One region of the Diaphorobacter oryzae DSM 22780 genome, then DNA from elsewhere that is predicted to be linked to it. Evidence: predicted binding sites of a transcription regulator. Region 1 holds the regulator's gene; the other holds the start of a gene.
The links. Region 1 encodes sigma-54, which starts transcription at its own class of promoters, with help from an activator protein. Its sites were predicted from a motif close to TGGCANGNAANCTGCTTT; they were not measured.

Region 1 (9,497 bases):
CGCGCGGCGTGGGCACGCGCTGAGAAAACAAACCCCGCAAGCCGGCGCGCGGCGTGCGGGGTGGCTGGCCGGCCCGTGCTGCGGGCCGAGGCGGTTCTGGGTCAGGCGGCCGGCTTGGCGCTCAGGCATTCCTTCATGAAGGCCTTGCGCGCGTCGCCCTTGAGGTTCTTGGTGCCGGCGTCGGCGTTGCAGGCCTTCATCTTGTCCTGCTGCGTGGCCTGCTTGTTGCCGCTCAGGCAATCCTTCATGAAGGCCTTGCGCTCATCGCCCTTCATGCCGCCCGCCTCGGTGTTGCAGGTCTTCATCTTGTTCTGTTGGGCCGTGGGTGCCTTGGCGGGGGCGGATGCGCCGGCCGCGGGGGCGTCGGCGGCATGCGCGGCAAACGAGAAGGCGAGGCCGGCGGCAGCCAGCAGGGGAAGCAGTTTCTTCATGTAATGCTCCTGCGAAAAAGGATGGTGAAGCGCCCGCCGGCGCCAGGGCGCCGCACGGGCTATGCAGGATAACGCGGGAGCCGCACTGTTGGATGACGGGGCGACCCGTAGAATTCGCCCCATGCTCTCCGTCAAACAGGAATTGCTCGCGGCGCTGGCCGGCGAGCTGGAAACCTTGTCGCCAGGCGCCGGTAGCCGCGCGGCGTTCGAATCCCCCAAGGTGGCCGCCCATGGCGACTTCGCCTGCACGGCCGCCATGCAGTTGGCCAAGCCGCTGAAGCTCAACCCGCGCGCGCTGGGCGAGCAGCTCAAGGCCGCGCTGGAGGCTACGCCGGCCTTCCAGCGCTGGGTCGATGCCATCGAGATCGCCGGCCCCGGCTTTCTCAACATCCGCCTCAAGCCCGCCGCCAAGCAGGAAGTGGTGCGCGAGGTGCTGGCCGAAGGCGCAAGCTTCGGCTTCCAACCAGCGCGTGGCGAGAAGATCCTGGTGGAATTCGTCTCGGCCAACCCCACGGGCCCGCTGCACGTGGGCCATGGCCGCCAAGCGGCCATCGGCGACGCCATCAGCCACCTCTACGCCACCCAGGGCTGGAGCGTGCACCGCGAGTTCTATTACAACGACGCGGGCGTGCAGATCGACACCCTGACCAAGAGCACGCAGCTGCGTGCCAAGGGCTTCAAGCCCGGCGACGACTGCTGGCCCACGGACAGCGAGAACCCGCTGGCCAAGAATTTCTACAACGGCGACTACATCGCCGACATTGCCCAGGCCTTCCTGGCCAAGGAAACCATCCAGGCCGATGACCGCGCGTTCACCGCCAACGGCGACGTGGAGGACTACGACAACATCCGCAACTTCGCCGTGGCCTACCTGCGCAACGAGCAGGACAAGGACCTGCAGGCCTTCAACCTGAAGTTCGACGAGTACTACCTCGAGTCCAGCCTGTACACCAACGGCCATGTGGAGGACACCGTCCGGCGCCTGATCGCCAGCGGCTACACCTACGAGCAGGACGGCGCGCTGTGGCTCAAGTCCACCGAGTTCGGTGACGACAAGGACCGCGTGATGCGCAAGTCCGACGGCACCTACACCTACTTCCTGCCCGATGTGGCCTACCACATCCAGAAGTTCCAGCGTGGCTACGGCAAGGTCGTCAACATCCAGGGCACGGACCACCACGGCACCATCGCCCGCGTGCGCGCCGGCCTGCAGGCGGCCAATGTGGGCATCCCCCAGGGCTACCCCGACTACGTGCTGCACACCATGGTGCGTGTGGTGCGCAACGGCGAAGAGGTCAAGATCAGCAAGCGCGCTGGCTCCTACGTGACCCTGCGCGACCTGATCGAGTGGACTAGCAAGGACGCCGTGCGCTTCTTCCTGCTGAGTCGCAAGCCCGACACCGAGTACACCTTCGACGTGGATCTGGCCGTGGCCCAGAACAACGACAACCCCGTGTACTACGTGCAGTACGCCCACGCGCGCATCTGCTCGGTGCTGCGCGGCTGGAAGGAAGACTACGACGTGGCCGCCTTGAAGGGCGTGGACCTGTCCCCGCTCGACGGCCCGCAGGCCCAGGCGCTGATGCTGCTGCTGGCCAAGTACCCCGAGATGCTGACGGCCGCCGCCGCCGGCAACGCCCCGCACGACGTCACGTTCTACCTGCGCGACCTGGCCTCCGCCTACCACAGCTACTACGACGCCGAGCGCATCCTGGTGGACGACGAGGCCGTCAAGCTGGCGCGCCTGGCGCTCGTCGCGGCCACGGCCCAGGTATTGCACAATGGCCTGGCGGTGCTGGGTGTGTCTGCGCCAGCCAGAATGTGAGTGATAACTGATATGAAGAAACAGCAACGCGGCGGAACCGTCGTGGGCTTCATTCTCGGGGTGATCGTGGGGCTGGGGGCCGCGCTGGCCGTGGCCGTCTACGTGACCAAGGTGCCCGTGCCCTTCCTGAACAAGACCGGCCCGCGCGCCTCCTCCGAACAGGACGAGGCGCAGCGCAACAAGAACTGGGATCCGAACGCGCCGCTGTACGGCAAGAACCCGGTGCGCCCCGTGACGCCGGCTCCCGCGCCCGAGGCCTCCGCCACCACGGAGGCGCCCGCCGCGCCGGCCGTGGCCGGCACGCCCCTCGCCACCGCCGCGGCCCCCGCTACGCGCGCGGCCGCCAGCAAGCCGGCGGCCACCCCGCCATCGGCCGACCCGCTGGGCGATCTGGCACGCGCCAAGGCGAATGCCGCGCCCGCGGTGGGCGCCGACCCGTTCGAGTACTTCGTGCAGGCCGGGGCCTTCCGCACCCAGCAGGACGCCGACGCGCAGCGCGCCAAGCTGGCCATGCTGGGCTGGGAGGCCCGCGTGAGCGAGCGCGAGCAAAACGGCCGCACGGTGTTCCGCGTGCGCGTGGGCCCGTTCGCCAAGCGCGACGATGCCGAATCGCTGAAGGAGAAACTTGACGGCGCGGGCGTCGAGGCCGCGCTGGTGCGGGTGCAGCGCTGAACTTTTCCCCGGGCTGATGCTCACAACCCTCCATACCGTCCTAGGAGTGTCCATTACATGAAACGCCGTGAGTTTTCCCTGTCCGCCGCCTCGGCGGCTGCCGCCACCGCCCTGAGCCTGCCCGTGGCCGCGCCCGCGCTGGCGCAGGCGCGCCAGTTCAAGGAAGGCAAGGACTACGTCAAGCTGGGCAAGCCCGTGGCGCCCGACGCGCCGGCCGGCAAGATCGAGGTGGTCGAGTTCTTCTGGTACAGCTGCCCCCACTGCAACACCTTCGAGCCCGCGCTGGAGGCCTGGATGAAGGCCGCTCCCAAGGACCTGCAGATCCGCCGCGTGCCGGTGGCCTTCAACGCCAGCTTCGTGCCGCAGCAAAAGCTGTACTTCGCCCTCGAAGGCATGGGCAAGCTGCCGGAGCTGCATGCCAAGGTGTTCCGCGCCGTACATGTGGAGCGCCAGCCGCTGAACAAGGACGAGCTGATCTTCGACTGGATCGGCAAGCAGGGCGCGGACGTGGCCAAGTTCAAGGAGGTCTACAACTCCTTCACCGTCTCCAACCAGGCGCGCAAGGCCGTGCAGATGCAGGAGGCCTACCAGGTGGAGGGCGTGCCCTCCATGGGCGTGGCCGGCCGCTACTACACCGACGGCACCATGGCCGGCAACATGCAGAACGTGCTGCAGGTCGTCGAATACCTGGCGGGGCTGGCGCGCAAGGGCTGAGGCTTTTGCGCGGCCTGGCCGGCTGCACCGCACGAGGCGCGCCCCGGTGGCGCGCCTTTTTTTTCGTCCCCGCGCGGGCCCGGCGCGACCATCGTGGCAAAGTGCCGCTGGCGATGCCCATCGCGTCAGTACAATGACCGCAAGATTCGTGCCCTATGAGAACTCGACTGCCCTCCCTCCTTTTGCTCGGCGCCCTGGCATTGGCCCTGTCGTCGGGTGCGCACGCCGAGAAGGCCGATCGCAACAAGCCCATGAACATCGAGGCCGACGCGCTGCGCCACGATGAGCTCAAGCAGACCAGCGTGTTCACCGGCCGCGTGGTCATGACCAAGGGCACCATCGTGCTGCGCGGCACGCAGCTGGAGGTGCGCCAGGATGCCGACGGCTTCCAGTACGGCGTGGTGACGGCCGAGCCGGGCAAGCGCGCCTTCTTCCGCCAAAAGCGCGACACCCCGCCGGGTGCGCCCGACGAGTTCGTCGAGGGCGAGGGCGAGGTCATCGAATACGACGGCCGCGCCGACAACGTGAAGTTCATCCGCCGCGCCGAGCTGCGCCGCTATCGCGAGGCACAGCTCACCGACGAGCTAGCGGGCGCGCTCATCGTCTACAACAACCTCACGGACGTGTTCACCGTGGACGGGCAGAAGGCGGCTCCTGCCGGCTCCAGCGCGGGCACGCCGGGCGGCCGGGTGCGCGCCGTGCTCTCGCCCAAGGAGCCCGCCGTGGGCAAGGCCCCCGCGCCCGTGCGCACCGAACCGCCGGTGCTGCGCCCGAGCACCAGCCTGGGCGGCGGCGCCAAGTGAGCGCGGCCGTGAGCGCAGCGCGCGTGTCTGCCGCGCCCCAGGAGGCGCGCGAGGGTGTCAGCCGGCTGGAGGCGCTGCACCTGGAGAAGTCCTACGGCAGCCGCAAGGTGGTCAAGGACGTGTCGGTGGTCGTGCAAAAGGGCGAGGTGGTCGGCCTGCTGGGCCCCAATGGCGCGGGCAAGACCACGTCGTTCTACATGATCGTGGGCCTGGTGCCCTGCGACGGCGGGCAGATCAGCATCGACGGTCAGACCGTCACCCACATGCCCATCCACCGGCGCTCGCGCCTGGGGCTGTCCTACTTGCCGCAGGAGGCCTCCATCTTCCGCAAGCTCAACGTGGAAGACAACGTGCGCGCCGTGCTGGAGCTGCAACGGGACGCCGACGGGCGGCCGCTGGCACGCGCCGAGGTCGAGCGCCGGCTCACGGAGCTGCTGGAGGAGCTGCGCGTGCAGCACCTGCGCAAGTCGCCGGCGCTGGCACTGTCGGGCGGCGAGCGCCGCCGCGTGGAGATCGCCCGGGCGCTGGCCACGCAGCCGCGCTTCATCCTGCTGGACGAGCCCTTCGCGGGCATCGACCCGATCGCCGTGATCGAGATCCAGCGCATCATCGGTTTCCTGAAGGCGCGCGGCATCGGCGTCCTGATCACCGACCACAACGTGCGCGAGACGCTGGGCATCTGCGACCACGCCTTCATCATCAGCGACGGCCATGTGCTCGCGCAGGGCACGCCGTCGGACATCGTCGACAACGCGGAAGTGCGCCGGGTCTATCTGGGCGAGCACTTCCGCATGTGAGAGTGATGGGCCGCCACCGCACGACGCAGGCACGGGCAGCGGGCGGCAGGCCATGAAGCCCAGCCTGTCACTGCGCGTTTCGCAGCACCTGGCGCTCACGCCGCAGCTGCAGCAGTCGATCCGCCTGCTCCAGCTCTCGACGCTGGAGCTGGCCCAGGAGGTCGAGCAGATGCTCGACGACAACCCCTTCCTGGAGCGCACGGCCGAGGAGGCGCCGCGCGAGGAGTTCGGCCTGGCGCAGGCCGACACCCCCGTGAGCGAGGACGACCGGCGGGTCGATGATGCTGCTTATTCAATAGCTGGTGACGCTCATTCCACGGGCTCTGAGGCCCAAAATGATGCCGAAACCTCCGCCCCCGCCGAGGCCCCCGACTGGGAGGGCGACGGCACGGTGGACATGGCGCCCGACGACAGCGAATGGGGCGGCGACGCGCCCGCGCGCAGCGGCGGCGACGGCGACGAGACCGATGCCACCGAGCTGGCCCGCAGCCACGAGTCGCTCACCGCTTTCCTGCACCGCCAGGCCCTGGCGCTGCGCCTGTCCGAGCTGGACATGGCCGCGCTGCGCTTTCTCATCGAATCGCTGAACGACGACGGCTACCTGGACGAGCCGCTGGAATCCCTGGCCGCCAGCCTGGCCGGTGCCGAAGACCCCGAGCAGCTCGAGGAGCTGGTGCACCGCTTCACCGTCGCCCTGCGCCTGCTGCAAAGCCTGGAGCCCGCGGGCGTGGGCGCGCGGGGGCTGGCGGAATGCCTCACGCTGCAGCTGCGCGCCATGGACCAGGACGAGGAGGGCGACCCCGCCGTGGTGCAGACGGCGCTGCGCATCTGCCAGCAGCCGCTGGAACTGCTGGCGCGGCGCGACGTGCGCCGCCTCACCCAGGCCTGCGGCGCCAGCGAGGAGGCCACGCGCGCCGCCATGGCGCTCATCGCCCGCCTGGAGCCGCGTCCCGGCCGGCGCTTTGCCGACGTGGACCGCAACATCATCGTGCCCGACGTGATCGTCAAGAAGACCGGGCGCGGCGCGCAGCAGGCCTTCAGCGTGCAGCTCAACCCCGACGTGATGCCGCGCCTGCGCGTGCACGACATCTACGCCGGCGCCCTGCGTGGGCACAAGGGCGGCGGCAGCAAAGGCGACGGCCACCAGGGCCTGCAGCAGCGCCTGCAGGAGGCGCGCTGGTTCATCAAGAACATCCAGCAGCGCTTCGACACCATCCTGCGCGTGTCGCGCGCCATCGTGGAGCGGCAGAAGAACTTCTTCGTGCACGGCGAACTGGCCATGCGCCCGCTGGTGCTGCGCGACATCGCCGACGAGCTGGGCCTGCACGAGTCCACCATCAGCCGCGTGACCACGGCCAAGTACATGGCCACGCCGCAGGGCACGTTCGAGCTGAAGTACTTCTTCGGCTCGGGCCTGGGCACCGAGACGGGCGGCAACGCGTCGAGCACCGCGGTGCGCGCCCTCATCAAGCAGTTCGTCGCGGCCGAGAGCCCCCACAAGCCCCTGTCGGACAGCCAGATCGCCGAGATGCTCAAGGAGCAGGGCATCGAGTGCGCGCGCCGCACCGTCGCCAAATATCGCGAGGCCCTCAAGATCGCGCCGGCCAACCTGCGCAAGGCGCTGTAGGCCGTACGGCCGCCGCAGCGGCGTGTGGCGCGGCCGCCACAAAGGCGTCGCCACGGCTGCAAATTACCCAATTTCAGGGATGTTGCACAAAGCAACAAATGGCTAGGATGGCGCGGCAACGTCCCAATGCCCAGCCGGGTTCATGGGCGTTTTGGCCTGCAGCCCTTGCGTGGCAAGCGCTTGCAGCTATCAATTTTGATAATTCACCACGCCATGCCCCCTTTGTCACGGATTGCTGCCGTCGGCGCGCTGGTCTGCGCCGCCGCGCTGGCCCTGCCGCTTGCACAGGCCCGCGAGCTTGCGCCCATCGACGCACTGGGCAGCGCGCCCCTGGCCATCCAGCCCAAGGCCGCGGCCTTGCCCGCGAACGTGCAGAGCCTGTCGCGCGAGGAGCGGCTGGGCCTGCCTACCTTCGTGCAGCTGCGCCCCTCCAGCATGGCCAAGGCCGTGCCGGCCAGCCCGGTCGATGCCGCGCGGGCGCAACTCAAGGCGCTGGCGCCCTTGTACGGGGTCACCCCGCAAGAGGTGGATGCCGCCCCGCTGCACCATGTGCAGACCCTGCCGGGCGGCGCCAGCCTGGTGCGGCTGACCAACCAGCGCGACGGCATCGAGGTGTTCCGCGACCAGGCCACCGTGCTGCTCAACGCACAGTCACAGGCCACGGCCATCGGCGGCTACCTGGGCAGCACCGCGCCGGCGCCTGTCCTCAAGGCCGCGCCGGCCACGGGCCTGGGCGCCGCCGACGCCGTGGCCCGCGCCCTGCAGGACTATGGCTTTGACGCCGGCGTGGCCCTGCAATTGCAGATGGCCGCGCCGCCCACGCCGGGCGACACGGGCCCGTACCAGTGGTGGGCGCTGCCGGAAGGCGTGAGCGGCGCCGAGGGCGCCACGCTGCTGCAGCCCGCGCGCCTCAAGCCCGTGTGGTTCCGCCTGCCGCAGGGGCTGGTGAGCGCCTACTACGTGGAGCTGCGGGTGCGGGAAGACGGCGAGGAGCATGTCTACGCCTACGTGGTGGCCGCCGACGACGGCCGCCTGCTGCTGCGCCACAACCAGACCGCGCACCAGCATGACTACCGCGTGTTCGCCGACCCGACGCCGCCGTACACGCCCTGGCCCGGCGCCCAGAGTCGCAACGGCCTGCCCCATCCCACGGGCACGCCCGATGGCTATGCCTCGCCCCTGACGGCTGCCACTCTGGTGAACCTGCGCAACGCGCCGTTCTCCCAGAACGATCCCTGGCTGCCTGCCGGTGCCACGCAGACCCAGGGCAACAACGTGCACGCCTACGCCGACCTGACCGCGCCCGATGGCTGGAACGCCGGCGACCTCGTGGCCCCCACCACGGCGCCGGGCGTCTTCGACTACGCCTACAACCACGGCCAGACGCCGCTGGCGGACAACAACCAGATTGCGGCCTCGGTGGTCAACCTGTTCTACGCCACCAACTGGCTGCACGACTGGTTTTACGACGCGGGTTTCGACGAGGCCGCCGGCAATGCCCAGGCCAACAACTTCGGCCGCGGCGGCCTGGGTGGCGATGCCATGCACGCGCAGGCGCTGGACTACAGCGGCACCAACAACGCCAACATGGCCACCCCGGCCGACGGCGCGCCGCCGCGCATGCAGATGTACCGCTTCGTCAACGCTGCGCCGTCGCTGGCTGAATTGGTGTCACCGGCGAGCGTGGCAGGTTCTTACGGTGCCATGGGCGCGGTGTTTGGCCCGACGGGCTTTGACCTCACCGCAGAGGTGGTTGCGGCAGTCCCCGCTGACGGTTGCTCGGCCATCACCAACGGTGCAGCGCTGGGGGGCAAGATCGCCTTGATTGACCGGGGCGGCTGTGAGTACTCCCGCAAGGTTCTGAACGCACAGAACGTGGGGGCCGCGGGCGTGGTGGTGGTGAACAACGTGCCTGGAGCGCCCATCCGGATGGGCAGTGGCGCCTATGGGGACCAGGTCACCATCCCGTCCATTCACATTGCACAGGCCGATGGCACGGTGTGGCGCAATGCGGTGGGCACTGTCACGCTGCACATGAAGGACCTGGGCGCCGCCGAGCGCAGCAGCGCGCTGGACAACACCATCATCGCCCACGAATGGGGCCACTTCATCAGCAACCGCCTGATCGGCGACGCCAGCGGCCTGGGCAGCAACCACGCGCGCGGCCTGGGCGAGGGCTGGGGGGACTTCCATTCGCTGCTGATGATGGTCTCCGATGTCGACCGCAACCAGCCCGGCAATGGCAACTTTCAGGGGGTGTATGCCACCGGTGCCTATGCCCTGGGCAGTGTCGAGCCGCCGGCGCTGGATCCAGCCAACGCGGCGTACTACGGCATTCGCCGCTACCCCTATTCCACCGACCTGACCAAGAACCCGCTCACGCTCAAGCACATCACCGATGGCGTGGCCCTGCCCGCCACGGCGCCGAGCAATCCCGCTGCAGGGGGCAACAACGCCGAGGTGCACAACACGGGCGAGGTCTGGGCCAGCATGCTGTGGGAGTGCTATGCCAGCCTGCTCAACGCGCACCCCTTCCAGGAGGCGCAGGACCGCATGAAGAGGTATCTGGTGGCGGGCTACAAGCTCACCCCCGTCAACCCCACGCTAACCGAGGCGCGCGATGCGCTA
Region 2 (9,497 bases), 170 kb from region 1:
GTAATCCGGGTCGCGGTACAGCTCGCGGATGATGCGGTCGCCCAGCTTGCGCTCGGCGCTGGTCGTCAGCTCCAGGCCGTCACCCAGAGTAGGCAACGCAGGCTGCGCCAGGGCAACGGGCGCCTGGGCCGCGCCACACGCTATCAAAATAGAAGCTGCTAGCGCTTTACCCATAAGCGCTAGAGGCCGATTTTTCTTGAAACTTTGCACGCAACTCCTCCGCCCAGGCAACCGGGCCGGCCGCACACGGCGGCTGTCAGCACATGGCCGTATGATGCCCCGGCCCTGCGAATGTTTCGCGCCCGCTTGTAATCCCGCCCGCCATGACCACACCCACCTCCCCGCTGACCCACTTCGACGCCCAAGGCCAGGCCCACATGGTGGACGTGGGCGCCAAACCCGCCACGCACCGCACCGCCATCGCCACCGGCCGCATAGCGATGCAGCCCGCCACCCTGGCTCTGATCGAATCCGGTACGGCCAAGAAGGGCGACGTGCTGGGCGTGGCCCGCATCGCCGGCATCATGGCTGCCAAAAAGACCAGCGAGCTGATCCCGCTGTGCCACCCCCTGGCCCTGACCCGCGTGGCCGTGGAGTTTGAACTACTGCCAGCCGACAACGCCGTGCAATGCACGGCCACCGTGGAAACCGTGGGGCCTACCGGCGTGGAGATGGAGGCCCTGACCGCCGTGCAGGTGGCGCTGCTCACCATTTACGACATGTGCAAGGCGGCGGACAAGCGGATGGTGATGGAGGGGGTGCGGGTGCTGGAGAAGCACGGGGGAAAGTCGGGAAGCTGGGTGCAAGCGCCTGCGTCCTAGCAACAGCGCCGCTGCAACGCCCGGAAGGGCCGCCCCCGGCCTATTGCTAAGGACAATGCATGCCCCAGTATAGGATAGGCGACACGGAGCAAGACAGAGCAGTAACCGTGGCTATCGCAAGCACTTGCACGCAACAGACCACCCGAAGCAGGAAGGCGCAACAAGCGAGGGACCGACTCAATGTTTAGAGGGGAATCGCTCTATTCGTTTGAACTACGGGCACATGTGCCAAGCAAAGCAGGGCCGTCATTGACGAACCACCAACCGGCTGCCAAATCAGCCTCCTTGCCCCGACTCTGGGCCCTGGCCGTGTGAAGCACATTACTTGTGTGTCAATCGTGCATTTCAGCGGCATTCCGCTGGTGCGTACTTAGCCGGCAGCGTACCCAGGCCCGTGGACAAACCACGGCCACCTGCCGTCGCCCTGGTAGTAGAGGCACAGGCCCAGTCAATAGCGCCCGTAACACCGGGAATCAGTTGAGCTTTCTGGACATTGGGCGTGAAAATCAACGTTTTGCCCTGTGCATCAGCAGGCAAGCCAGCAGCAGCTCCACCACTGGTCACTGTCACCACACCCAGGGTGGCGTGAATTTGCACATTGCCGACAAACTTTGATTGCTTTTCCGTCACCGGTCGGGCGTTGTATTCGGTGGCCATGCCCGTCACACCTGCCACACCGCCTGCCTGGAAGGCTTCAGTGACTGCCGCCTTGGCAGAAGTGCCAGCGACCATCATCTCCGTGACCTTCGCCCGGACAGTGTAGTCTTGGTAAGCGGGCAGCGCGATAGCAGCCAGAATGCCGATGATGGCCACCACGATCATCAACTCGATCAAGGTAAAGCCCTGTTGCAGGGGTTTCTTCATGGTGCGCGCCCTCCGATTGCATAACAGGCCAACTGCATGAGGCCTTCGCTTTGTAACAGCAAGAAACCTGCCAGCCTGGATTCTGCTCCTTGTACTCAAGGCCTGGCAGCAAAGCCATCTACTGGCGCATAGCCGACGATACGGCCCTGCACATCCAGCAACGCCACCCAGTCTTTGGTGTAGCGACTGGTCAGTGGCAGGTAGTTCAGCTGCGCGGCAGACAGTCCCGAGTCGGACACAGCGGCTTGCAAGGTAGCAGCATCTTGCGGGCGCCGCTGCAGGAGGTCGGGTAGAGGCTGGGCGCGCGCCTGCAAGGCGGCTTGCGCCTCGCTCCAGGGCTGCCACCAGCCGGGGCGCATGGCGGGGGAAATGCCAGCCAAGCTCAGGTCGACGCTGGTGAAATACTCCTCGCTGCTGGCAGCCTTGCGCGTGCCCACCTGCCGCACGCCCCACCATGGCAAGGTTTGCAGCCCCTCCGGCGCCTGCGCCAGGGCTTCGGCATCGACCTCATTGGCAGTGACGACGACGAGCCGATCGGTTTCAAACGCCAGCACCACTGGGCGCGCAGCCCATAGGGTGTGCAGGCCATACAGCAGCGCGGCCACTTGGACCAACCCCACTAAGCCCAGGTCCACCCAACGCTCGCGCGCCGATTTGCGGGGGCTGGCCAAAATTAAGGTCAACAGCGGGCCACATACCGCGTCCACCCCCAGCAGCAACACAAAGACTGCCCCCACCCCCAACATGGCCTGAAACGGCGGTGGGTACAGCACCCCAAACACAAACAGGGCGCACGCCGCCGCCGCCAGCATCGACAGCAACGCGTGGCGCGCCGCAAAGCGCAGTGCAAACCGCCAACGGTACAGGCGGGGCATGAGGGGGGCAGACGCACTTACAATGCCAGCTTCATCTGTGTAGTCGACCATCCATTTATCCAAAAAAGGGCGCCGAATGCGCCCTTTTTACTGTTACCGCACTGTACCGGGAAGCCCCGATACAAATCTGTGGCTGATTAACGGCACTCAGAAGGAGCGTACTTGGCGGGCATAGGGTCGGTGGCAGCTGCAGCAGCCAAACCACGCGCGCCAGCGGTTGTAGCAGTAGAAGAAGTGCATGCCCAATCAATGGCACCCGTTACGCCATCAGCCAGAGCGGCGCCTTGCACGTTGGGCGTGAACAGCAGGTTCTTGCCACGCGCCTCGGTGGGCAAGCCAGCGTTGGCAGTGGTGTCGCTGGTCACAGTAACTTGTCCAGTGGTGCCGTCGATCGCAATAGCCGAAACCACCTTCGATGTTTTTTCCGCAGCCGGGCGGGCTGCGTATTCTGTGGCCGCAGCAGTAACACCGGCAAGGCTGTCGGACTGGAATGCTTCGCTGACAAGAGCCTTGGGCGACGTAGCAGCAATCACCATTTCAGACACCTTGGCACGCACGGTGTAGTCCTGATACGCCGGCAGAGCCACGGCAGCCAGAATACCGATGATGGCCACCACGATCATCAGTTCGATCAGGGTGAAACCCTTTTGCAGAGTGTGCTTCATAAATTCCTCCTCGGATTAAGGTGATAAGGCCCACAGAAGACACCTGCGGGTTATCTGTGCTTGAGCAGCTTCCATGCCAGCTCTTGTTTGCAACAGAACGTTTCGATCTGAGGTTTTTTTCACTGGCAAATGTCAACGCACAGTTACATGGAATGCAGCCAGAACACACGAGGACACATTTGTCACTCTTGAATGTTCGATTGAGGGGAAGTGTGACGTTTAACGCCGACATGCCTTGCGCTCGACCACTGTCGCAGGTTCTGGCGGCTTCGCGCTCAAGCGCCCAATACAGCGGGCGCCCCCCAGACCAGCGGTCCCTAGCAAAAACCTACCCCTGCACGAACTCCATTTCGGTACTGGCCAGGGCGATACGGTCGCCACTCTTGAGGGATACAGGGTCAGCACCGACTGGCGCACCGTTAAGCAGAGGGAAGTCCCCCCCCTCCACATGGGCCAGCACGAAGCCATGGTGCCGCTTGGTGATGGAGGCCACAGCCACGCCGGGCTTGCCGATGGTGGTGACCACCTTGGTCAGCGCGACCTCGCGGCCGGCGGCGGGGCCGGTCACCACGCGCACGGCGGCGCTCAGGATGGCGGGCGCAGGCATGGGCGTCGCTGTCACGGGGCGAAGCGGCGGCAGCATGCCGGGCTTGAAGAGCATGGTCTTCTCGTAGTCATGTCCCGGCTCTTCGTGCAGGAAGCGGATCTTGTACTTGCCCACCTCCACCGTGTCACCATTGCGCAGCGCCTGGCGCTTGACGGATGCGCCGTTCACGTAGGTGCCGTTGGTGCTGCCCAGGTCCTCCACGTCCACCTCGTCGCCGGTCATCACGAACACCGCGTGTTCGCCGCTGACGGCCAGGTTGTCGATGACCACATCGTTGTATGGCCGGCGGCCCACCGTCGTGCGCTCCTTGGTGAGCGGAACCTCTTTGATGACGACACCGTCAATCGACACGACCATTCTGGGCATGATCCATCTTCCTTCTTCGTATGTACTAACCGTAGCTGAACAGTAGCAAGTTTCGGGCTCAGGCCGTTCCCAGCAGGCGGGACACCAGGCCGCGCCTTTTGTCCTGCGCGCTGGCCTGCACGAGCAGCACGCTGATGTTGTCCCGCCCGCCCATGGCATTGGCCATGGCCACCATGCGTTCGGCCTTGTCTGGCAGCGCAATGGGCATGCGGGCCAGATCGGCCAGGTCGTCGTCGCCCAGCATGTCGGTCAGGCCATCCGAGCAGAGGATGAACAGGTCTTGCGGCTCCACCTGGAACTCGTTGATCTCGATGTGCACCGTCACATCCACGCCCAGCGCCCGGGTAACCAGGTTGCGCTGCCCCGACGCGGCGGCCTCGGCCGGGGTCAGCAGGCCGGAATCGATCTGCTCCTGCAGCCAGGAGTGGTCGCGCGTGATCTGCCGCAGCACGCCCGCGCGCAAGCGGTAGCAGCGCGAATCGCCAATGTGGCCCAGGATGAGCCGATCTCCACGGAACACGCCCACGACCAGCGTGGTGCCCATGCCCAGGTACTGCGGATTGGCAAGCGATGCGCCCAGAATGGCGTGATTGGCGTTGTCCACGCAGGCTGCCAGGGCGTGACGGACGTCCGCCGTCTGAACATCGGCACCTTCACCCTCCAGCCACCGGGCCATCTCGGTGCCGATGTAGGTCGTGGCCATGCCGCTGGCCACTTCGCCGGCGCTGTAGCCGCCCATGCCGTCGGCCAGTATCGCCAGCTGGACGGCCTCATGGATGGCAACGGCGTCTTCATTGTTGGAGCGCACGCGCCCCGTATCCGTCAGCGCGCAAAACTCGTAACTCAGCATCGGCAGAGGTTTCATAGGACACCCAAGGACCCGCTACGCGCCGAGGCTCCGGATGGCACAGGCATTTCGATGACCGTCGGCTGAAAGTCAGCCGTGTCGCCGTCGGATGCGCCGTGCTCCACGCAGGGTTCCGCATCATAGACGACACTTTCCGTTGCGCGGTGCTCCATAGGCACAGCCATGACTTGCCCGCGCTGATGCACTGTAGGGGGCCGTTGGACATTGGCTTGAAGCCGGCCCTCGCTTTGCTCCAGACTGGACGTTGCCGGCATGTCACCGGCCGCATTCGGGAGCGTGGCGGAAGCAGCCGGCGGGGTTCTGGCCCTCACCAGGGCATGCTGAATCTCTCGCACCCGCTGGTAGCCTGCACGGGCCGGCCCATGCGTGTCGTCGCGCTTGAGGACATGCTTGAACACCTTCCTGGCCTTGGTCAGTTCGCGCTTGCGTTCGAAGTCCAGCGCCAGATTGCACAGGTTGTCCAAAAGCTCCGGCGACGTGGGCAGCACGCGAAACAGCCCGAAGGCCTGCTCCAGCTGGCCCTGGCCCTGCAGAACCAGACCGTGCATGCGCTGCCTGTCATGCTCCGGACGGCCACCATGCGCCCTGGCATGCACCACGACGGGCTGATGCACAGCCCACACCCCGAGCAGGCACAGCACCAGCATGCCAACGGGAAAGGCCAAGGGGAGCCAGAGCCCGCGCCACAGCAGCAACGCTTGCACCACGAAGGCTGCGCAGACGAAGGCCACCAGCCAGGCCCCAGAGGCGCGGCTGGGCGCACGCGGCCCCAGCGCCATAGCATAGAGCGCCGCGCACAGCGCCAGAAACCAGGTGCACGCCTGAGCCCAATCCGGTTGAGCGGGTGGGCTGCCCGCGCCCATCAGGCCGCCCGTAGTACGCAGCAGCACCTCGTCCAGTACCTGGATGACATTCGTGAGGGCATAAATGAGCACCAGGACGCAGGCAACCCCTAGCGGCACCCACCGTTTTGCTCCTCCCTCTGCTTGGCGACCCACCCTGACGATATGCACCGGCTGCTGACCTGTTGTGTTGACATGCGATCCACCTGTCAAAGCAATTCGCGCGCCGAGGAGTGGCATGGCGGCAACCCAGTGGTGCCGCCGTTCCGGGACGGCCACGATCAACGGCCTTGTCATTTACAGCAAGCACCACGCCTTGATGCTGCCATTTTTGTCACACATACTTTATGTCTCAGGACGGCCTCGTGAATAGGCCTTTCGGAAACGAAAAACGCCAGCCTGATGCCAGGCTGGCGTTTTGCAGGAATTCCGGGACGGGGGCTCGCCCCCGTGCCAACGAATTACAGCAGGCCCTTGAGGATGCGGCCCATCTCGGAAGGATTGCGCGTGATCTTGAAGCCGCACTCTTCCATGATGGCCAGCTTGGCATCGGCCGTGTCGGCGCCGCCGGAGATCAGCGCGCCGGCGTGGCCCATGCGCTTGCCGGGAGGGGCCGTCACGCCAGCGATGAAGCCCACGATAGGCTTCTTCATGTTGGCCTTGCACCATAGGGCCGCCTCGGCTTCGTCGGGGCCGCCGATCTCGCCGATCATGATCACGGCGTCGGTGTCGGGGTCATCGTTGAAGGCCTTCATCACGTCGATGTGCTTCAGGCCGTTGATGGGGTCACCACCAATGCCGACGGCCGACGACTGGCCAATGCCCAGCTCGGACAACTGCGCCACGGCTTCGTAGGTCAGCGTGCCGGAGCGGCTCACCACGCCCACGCGGCCCTTCATGTGGATGTGGCCGGGCATGATGCCGATCTTGATCTCGTCGGGCGTGATCAGGCCGGGGCAGTTGGGGCCCAGCAGCAGCGTACGCTTGCCGCCCGCGGCTTCCTTGGCATTCATCTTGTTGCGCACTTCCAGCATGTCGCGCACCGGAATGCCCTCGGTGATGCAGATCGCCAGATCCAGGTCAGCTTCCACGGCTTCCCAGATGGCGGCGGCCGCGCCTGCCGGAGGCACGTAGATCACGGAAACCGTGGCGCCCGTGTCCTTGGCGGCGTCCTTGACGGAGCCGTAGATTGGGATGTCGAAGATCTTTTCGCCGGCCTTCTTGGGGTTCACGCCCGCCACGAAGCAGTTCTTGCCGTTCGCATACTCCTGGCATTTTTCCGTGTGGAACTGGCCGGTCTTGCCGGTAATGCCCTGGGTGATGACCTTGGTGTCCTTGTTGATGTAAATCGACATGTTTTTCTCTCCAGGGCTTAACGGACGGCTTCGACGATCTTCGTGGCCGCTTCGGCCATGGTGTCGGCGCTGATGATGGGCAGGCCGGATTCGGCCAGCATCTTCTTGCCCAGCTCTTCGTTCGTGCCCTTCATGCGCACGACCAGCGGCACCTGCAGGTTCACGGCCTTGCAGGCAGTGATCACGCCGGTGGCGATGGTGTCGCACTTCATGATGCCGCCGAAGATGTTGACCAGGATGCCCTTGACCTTGGGGTTCTTGAGCATGATCTTGAAGGCTTCGGTGACCTTCTCGGGGGTGGCGCCGCCGCCCACGTCCAGGAAGTTGGCCGGCTCGCCGCCGAACAGCTTGATGGTGTCCATGGTGGCCATGGCCAGGCCGGCACCGTTCACCAGGCAGCCGATGTTGCCGTCCAGGCTGATGTAGGCCAAGTCGAACTTGGAGGCCTCGACTTCCGCCGGATCTTCCTCGTCCAGGTCGCGCAGGGCCACGATCTCGGGGTGGCGGAACAGGGCGTTGGAGTCGAAGTTGAACTTGGCGTCCAGGGCGATGATGTTGCCCTTGGAGTCGCGGTTCAGGGGGTTGATTTCCACCAGGGCGGCATCGGTGTCCATGTAGCACTTGTAGAGCTTTTGGCACACGTCGATGAATTGCGCCACGGAATCGGCGGGCATGCCGATTCCCTTGGCCAGCTCTTCACCGTTGGCCTGCGTGAAGCCAGCCAGCGGGTCCACCAGCACGGTGATGATTTTTTCGGGCGTGGAATGGGCCACTTCCTCGATGTCCATGCCGCCTTCGCTGGAGGCGATGAAGGCCACCTTCTGCGTGCCGCGATCGGTCACGGCAGACAGGTAGTACTCCTGCTGGATGTCGGCGCCGTCCTCGATGTACAGGCGGCGGACCTTCTGGCCTTCGGGGCCGGTCTGGTGCGTGACCAGTTGCATGCCCAGGATGTCGCTGGCGCGTGCCTTCACGTCGTCGATGGTCTTGGCGACCTTCACGCCGCCGCCCTTGCCGCGGCCGCCGGCGTGGATCTGCGCCTTCACGACCCACACGGGGCCGCCGAGCTTTTGTGCGGCTTCCACGGCTTCCTGCACCGTGAAAGCGGGAATGCCGCGCGGAACGGGCACGCCGAAACTGCGCAAGATTTCCTTGCCTTGGTATTCGTGAATCTTCATGAGGTCTGTCTCTCTCAGGGGAAGGATGGTGTTTACCCGTTCAGCCGAAGAGCGGAAATCCGACCACAGGCCCGGGGCATGGCAGCCGGCAACTGTATCATGCTGCGACGCACCATTCATGTGGTTATAACTTACACCCGGGCAGGCCCATGCCGCCCGGGCAGGAGCTTTTCCATGCCCAAGGTCTTTATTGATGGCGAGGCAGGCACCACCGGCCTGCAGATTCGTGAACGCTTGCAGGCCATGCCCCAGGTCGAACTGGTCAGTATCGCCCCCGAGCTGCGCAAGGATCCCGCGGCCAAGCGCGACCTGATCGCAGGCGTCGACTTGGTCGTGCTGTGCCTGCATGACGATGCCGCACGCGACACCTCGGCCCTGGTGGATGCCATCACCGCCGAGACCGGCAAGGCCATCAAGATCATCGACGCCTCCACGGCCCACCGCACGGCGCACGGCTGGGTCTTCGGCTTTCCCGAACTGGCCGCCGGCCAGCTCGAGGCGGTGCGCGGCGCCACGCGCGTGAGCAACCCCGGCTGCTACGCCACGGGCGCCATCGCGCTGCTGCGCCCGCTGGTCGATGCCGGCCTGGTGCCGGCCGACCACCCGCTGGCCCTGCCGTCGGTGAGCGGTTACTCGGGCGGCGGCCGAACGATGATCGAGGCCTACGAACAAGGCCAGGCCGCGCCGTTCGAGCTGTATGCGCTGGGCCTGTCGCACAAGCATCTGCCCGAAATCATGAAGTACACCGGGCTCACGCGCCGGCCCATCTTCGTGCCGGCCGTGGGCAACTTCCGCCAGGGCATGCTGGTGCAGCTGCCGCTGCACCTGGACCTGCTGCCCGGCGCGCCCAAGGCCTCCGACCTGCACGACGCCCTGGCCGCCCACTACGCCCGCAGCAACACGCCCGAGCAGTGGGTCAAGGTGCTACCCCCCACCGAGGACGGCAAGCTCGACGCCCTGGCGCTGAACGACACCAACCAGCTCGAACTGCGCGTGTTCGCCAACGAGAACTACCGCCACGCCGTGCTGGTGGCGCGCCTGGACAACCTGGGCAAG

Region 2: BP68_RS03955 (pilin) is a predicted target of sigma-54. The motif match lies at 3,287-3,304, and genes of this name have one in related genera.

Annotation. Positions count from the first base shown of each region.
Region 1 is NZ_JCANUL010000002.1:316,037-325,533, forward strand. It holds gene BP68_RS04685 (DUF2214 family protein) at 1-23, shown strand, start outside; gene BP68_RS04690 (PsiF family protein) at 102-431, opposite strand; gene argS (arginine--tRNA ligase) at 553-2,256, shown strand; gene BP68_RS04700 (SPOR domain-containing protein) at 2,269-2,928, shown strand; gene BP68_RS04705 (thiol:disulfide interchange protein DsbA/DsbL) at 2,986-3,642, shown strand; gene lptA (lipopolysaccharide transport periplasmic protein LptA) at 3,798-4,445, shown strand; gene lptB (LPS export ABC transporter ATP-binding protein) at 4,454-5,242, shown strand; gene BP68_RS04720 (RNA polymerase factor sigma-54) at 5,295-6,869, shown strand; gene BP68_RS04725 (IPTL-CTERM sorting domain-containing protein) at 7,092-9,497, shown strand, end outside.
Region 2 is NZ_JCANUL010000002.1:150,717-160,213, reverse strand. It holds gene BP68_RS03975 (M48 family metalloprotease) at 1-174, opposite strand, end outside; gene moaC (cyclic pyranopterin monophosphate synthase MoaC) at 324-821, shown strand; gene BP68_RS03965 (pilin) at 1,167-1,685, opposite strand; gene BP68_RS03960 (TfpX/TfpZ family type IV pilin accessory protein) at 1,781-2,611, opposite strand; gene BP68_RS03955 (pilin) at 2,698-3,225, opposite strand; gene BP68_RS03950 (FHA domain-containing protein) at 3,554-4,198, opposite strand; gene BP68_RS03945 (Stp1/IreP family PP2C-type Ser/Thr phosphatase) at 4,257-5,063, opposite strand; gene BP68_RS03940 (hypothetical protein) at 5,060-6,148, opposite strand; gene sucD (succinate--CoA ligase subunit alpha) at 6,370-7,263, opposite strand; gene sucC (ADP-forming succinate--CoA ligase subunit beta) at 7,281-8,441, opposite strand; gene argC (N-acetyl-gamma-glutamyl-phosphate reductase) at 8,616-9,497, shown strand, end outside.